2 regions of the Pseudalkalibacillus berkeleyi genome follow, and region 2 is predicted to be linked to the other one. Evidence: riboswitches for the same ligand, from Rfam matches in the RefSeq annotation. Region 2 holds a riboswitch; the other holds the start of a gene.
The links. Region 2 has a riboswitch for cyclic di-GMP ahead of L2716_RS16180 (DUF192 domain-containing protein). Riboswitches for the same ligand answer to the same signal wherever they lie in the genome.
Positions count from the first base shown of each region.

Region 1: linked by a shared signal. The riboswitch ahead of L2716_RS14100 (DUF5667 domain-containing protein) and the one ahead of L2716_RS16180 (DUF192 domain-containing protein) in region 2 are both predicted to bind cyclic di-GMP.

Region 1 is NZ_JAKIJS010000001.1:2,704,724-2,707,186, reverse strand. It holds gene kynB (arylformamidase) at 1-212, shown strand, start outside; gene L2716_RS14105 (hypothetical protein) at 359-562, shown strand; cyclic di-GMP riboswitch class I at 784-869, shown strand; gene L2716_RS14100 (DUF5667 domain-containing protein) at 990-2,264, shown strand; gene L2716_RS14095 (hypothetical protein) at 2,378-2,463, shown strand, end outside.
Region 2 is NZ_JAKIJS010000002.1:141,932-144,394, reverse strand. It holds gene L2716_RS16190 (A24 family peptidase) at 1-143, opposite strand, end outside; gene L2716_RS16185 (Flp family type IVb pilin) at 214-402, opposite strand; gene L2716_RS16180 (DUF192 domain-containing protein) at 399-761, opposite strand; cyclic di-GMP riboswitch class I at 851-939, opposite strand; gene L2716_RS16175 (GNAT family N-acetyltransferase) at 1,260-1,784, opposite strand; gene L2716_RS16170 (metallophosphoesterase family protein) at 2,022-2,463, shown strand, end outside.

The DNA of each region.
Region 1 (2,463 bases), on a different contig from region 2:
GGATTAGACTCATCGGAGTGGACGTACCATCTGTTGATCAACTCGATTCAAAAGATTTGGCGTCCCATCACAGTCTACTGAATCACGATATCCATATTCTCGAAAGTGTCATACTAGATGAGGTTGAAGAGGGTGTCTATGAACTCATCGCTCTGCCTCTTCCGTTAGCAGATTCGGATGCAAGCCCTGTTCGAGCTATTTTAAGACGTTGATTGTTAAGCCAGTATGAATGTGAAGTAAACTTGGTAATGAATGTATATACATTCGGTAAATCCTAACAAATTTCACGAAAAATCTACTATAGTGAAATTAGCCGGAAACAAGCCGGTAATTTTGCGACATAAGGAGTGGATTGAACGTGAAAAAAAGTTTTCTCGCTAAACTAGGCTCTGCACTACTCGCAATCATGTTAATTACAGCTTGTAATGGAACTGAAGATGAACCCGCTAATGAAGAACCTTCATCAGAAGAGCAAGAAACAAACACCGATGACAGTGGCACTTCTAAGGAAGATAGCGAAACATCCACTGAAGACGGTGAATCATCTGAAGAGGGATCTTGATTATATTTTAAAAAATTTAATAGTAGGCACCACACCTACCCTACCCTCACATTGGAGCTGCTAACTGCAGCTCTCTTTTTTTGCTAGTAAGGATTATCCTTACAGCATAGTACTTTTTAACCAACAATAATGATTAAAAGGTACTATGAATTTTCTGAAAAAACAGGTCTATTGGACTTCGAGAATGTTGTCGAATTGTTGTATACTTAAAACTATTAACAAGCAGATAATGGCAAAACTATCGAAAGGTAGTGGCGCAAAACTATAGGGACTAAGGGTGTTTCACCTATGTCAGCCAGTTGCCTGAGGACCCGTCATACATAAGAAAGTACGCAATACAAGGACTCCTAGGCATATTACAAGGTTGCAAGTTGCAACCTTCGTAATCTGCTTTTTTTATGCAAAAAATACTGAAGGGATGAGGTCAATGATGAAGAAATGGATTGCGATGTTAAGTGCGGCATCTTTACTTTTGTTTGGTGCTACTCCAGCTGCATTTGCAAACACAGATGCTCCAAAAGTAGAGTTATCAGATGAAACGTCGAGCCAAGAAGAAGCAACCGAAGAGGAAACATCTTCAGAGGAAAATGAGGAATCTATTACTGAAGAAGAAAATGAAGAAGAATCAGAAGAAGGCTCAGAAGAAGAATCTGAAAATGAATCAGAGGAAGAAGTAGAAGAACCTTCACTAGTTCCTGGGGATTTCTTTTATTTCGTAAAAACAATGATTGAAAATGTACGCCTTGCGGTTGCGTCAGACGATTATGAAAAGGCACAAGTTTTAGCTGATATTGCATCTAACCGTATTGCAGAAGCGAATGCTCTCTTTGCTGCAGGTGAGACTGAGTTAGCGGAGAAAACGCTTGAAGAAGCGATTAAAGCCCAAGAGGAAGCGTTTAATAAGTCTGAAGAAAAAGAAGAAGCTTCAGATGAAGAAGGTAAAGAAGATGAGGATGGAAATGTTGACGGATCTGAAGGTGAGTCGACTTCTGGAGAAGGTGAGCCTGGTGACGATGAAACCGACGAAGACTCTGAAATGGATGAACTGCGCGCGAAGTTGTCCAACAACATTGACGCACTCTTATTAGCTCTTGGAAACGTTGAGAATCCTCAAGCACAAGAGTCTCTAATGAAAAATATCCAAAAGGCATTCGCAAAGCTAGATAAGAAAATTGCGAAGCTTGAAAAAAAGAAAAACAAAAAGGCTAAAGATGAAGATGAAGACGAAGAATCCGATGATGACGAGAAAGACTCGGATGATGATAGAGACACTGACGAAGATGAGTCCGACGATTCAGATTCTGACGCATCAGAGGATGATGAAGGAAATGAAGATGAAGAAGATGAGTCTGATGTAGCTCCAGTAAAGTCTGATAAAAAAGAAAAACATAAAAAAGAAAAAGCTAAAGAAAAACGAGAAAAAGCAAAAGAAAAGAAAGAAAAGCAAGAAGAAAAGCGCAATAAAAAGCATGACCGAGATGACGACGAAGACGAAGACGAAGATAAAGATGAAAATGATGAAAAAGAAAAGCGTAAAGATGATGAAGATAAAGAGCGTGAAGAAAAACGAAAGAAAGAAAAGAAAAAAGATCGTGACCGTGACGAAGATAAAGACGATGACGAAGACGATGATGAAAGAGACGAAGATGACGAAGATGAAGATGAAAAAGACGACGAAGACGATGAAAATGACGATGATTAATTCAATTGTAGAATAACAAAAAGGCTGTTCCTGATGGAGCAGCCTTTTTGTTGCCTCTCATCCATTATGTTAGACTAAATCTCAATCATCTCACAGAAAGGTTGTGTTTTTTTATGATGATAATAGGTATGTTAATCAGTTCTGTTTTGCTGTTTGGGATCATTTATTATGGTGTAAGAATGGGTATTGATAGCTCTGA
Region 2 (2,463 bases):
CCAGACCAACCGTTCATAATAAAGTGCAATAGGAATGAAAGAATAAGTGCAGGAAAAATCACCTTATTATAAATCAGCCGCTTTCTAACATCTGTAATGACGCAAATAAGCAAGACGATGAGTAAGATTGTATTAAATAACATGATCCAAACCCCTCAACTTTTGTTGAAAAAATGGCCCTACGCTTCTAACGTAAGGCCTACTGCTCAAATATTAACCAGTTGTCGTATCCTCTCTACCTTTTACTAAAGAAACAACATCCTTGAACATTGTCACGATCTCTTCTCTTAATAATGCCAATGATCCAACTGCAGCTACTGCAATCAAACCTAGTACTAGTCCGTATTCAGTCATCCCTTGTCCTTGCTCTTCTACGATCAAACCTTTTAATTTGTTCATCATGATACTCGCTCCTTTAAATTTTGGATTTGGACGAAGTGTCCTTTTTTCAGCTTTGTCTTATGAATCGTACCTGCAGGTAACTCAATGACAGATGCAGTTCCTTCATGATGTTTACCGATTTGTCCTGGATGAATGTACCGATCTAATGCAATGACTTCATTCGATTCACTCAAATACAGAACGTCAATCTCGAAATTCATGAAATACGTATGGATCGACCGACAGGGTTTTATATGAACTGCACAACCTTCCGGAAATGATGAAGTAAACATAAGTCCTTTTAATCGCTTAAAGAATGAATAGGCCGGAATGACTTGATCCGAAATGATAGCTCCGGTTGTCAGGTTAATGAGCTCCAATAGAACACCTCCTTCTTTCCAACAGAAAATACCCTGCCTTTACCGAAAGGAGGGTACCAAAAATAAACGGCAAAACACCCTGTAATTCTTTCGGTAACTGGCTAGCTTAGTGCAATGATGCACCTTAGCCCCTTTAGTTTTGCGCCGCTGGCTTTCACCAGTTTTGCCTTTATCGAGATTCAGTATGGTTTGTCGTTGAATCCGATATATTGTAACTTCATCATACGAAAAGTCGAACTTTGAAACATCCTGCAAAATACGTGTATTTGTCAGAATATTTAGTGAATATATAGAACTATGTGTAAAATTTTTACACGACTATAGTCTGTGTAAATTAAAACTTTTATGTTGATAATAATAGATTTAACGGGACTTTGCACCTGTTTCGTTACCTTCTAGTTAAAAGTTTTTAGTTTGCAACCGATATTATTTCTTATAAAGGGTAAATGGTCACCCCCACATACTATATACCTACACACAAAAGAACGTCCTCTTGTATTAAGAGGACGTTTCGTCTTTTTTGCTTAAATTTAATTTCATTAAAATCTCATCATAATAATATCCTTCAATCTTCAAGGAGTGCTCTTCAACTCCGTATGATTGAAATCCGAGCTTTTCATAAGACCTGATTGCCGATCGATTTTCACTCATGACCGTCAAAAGGATTTGTTCGATGCCTTCGATACTACTTGCTTCATCAACTAAATATTGTAAAAGCTTAAATCCAATACCATTTCTCTGCACATGTTGACTCACATAAACGCCTACAATTTCACCTTTATGTTTCAATTTCTTCTTCGTATGTTGAAAGAATGTCCCAATTCCGACGAGCTCATTCCCATAATAAGCGCCAGCAGTGAACCGATCTTCTTTCTCCATATTATGTTTCACATCATTTATGGTACGGGTAACCTCTTCTTCATAAGAAGAAGCAAACGCTTCTGGAAACTTCTCTAAACCTTCTAATCGTAATTTGTAATAAGCCTCTGCTTCATCAGGTCCGAGCTTGCGAATTTCAATCATGTACGTTCCCCTCTCTACTCGTTAATGTACAAGCTACAATTGAGTTTCCAATCCTGTTTCTTCAATTCGGTAAACGCCATGCATTATCCTCCACTAGAGGTACTATCTTTATCAGAATGCGGAGATTCCTTTTGTCTAATCAATGTTTTTAAATTTATTTTGTCATTAAAAATTTACGCTACTTTAACAGTGGTTTGTTAAGATCGTTTGTGAAATTACTTAAAGGAGGAAACTTAAGTGAATCACCTTTTTAAAATCATTGCTGTCATTCTTACAACATTTATGGTCGTGCCTCTGTCAGCAGGAGCTTCAGAAGGACCGATAAGTATAATTGGAAAACAAGATGGCGGTATCGGTAATACAACCAATTATTTAGATGAAGTTCCTAACATTTCTGTAGATCCGAAAGTCAACGATATCATTTATCCACTCTTTTCTACTCCAGCTATAAAGGAGAAAAATCAATCACTTACCATAAAAATTGATAGCCAAGGAAAAGAAGCAGCTGGTTGGGCTGTAAAACTCAAGCCGACTAATCATTCTGCGCTTACAGAAACATACGAATTACCAGTGCAAAAGGTTACAGAAGGAAGTTCACATTGGAAAAACAGTTCTAAGATTTATGATGTAACCGTTCAAATCCCTAAAAATGTACCTGAAGAGTTATACGACCTTGAAG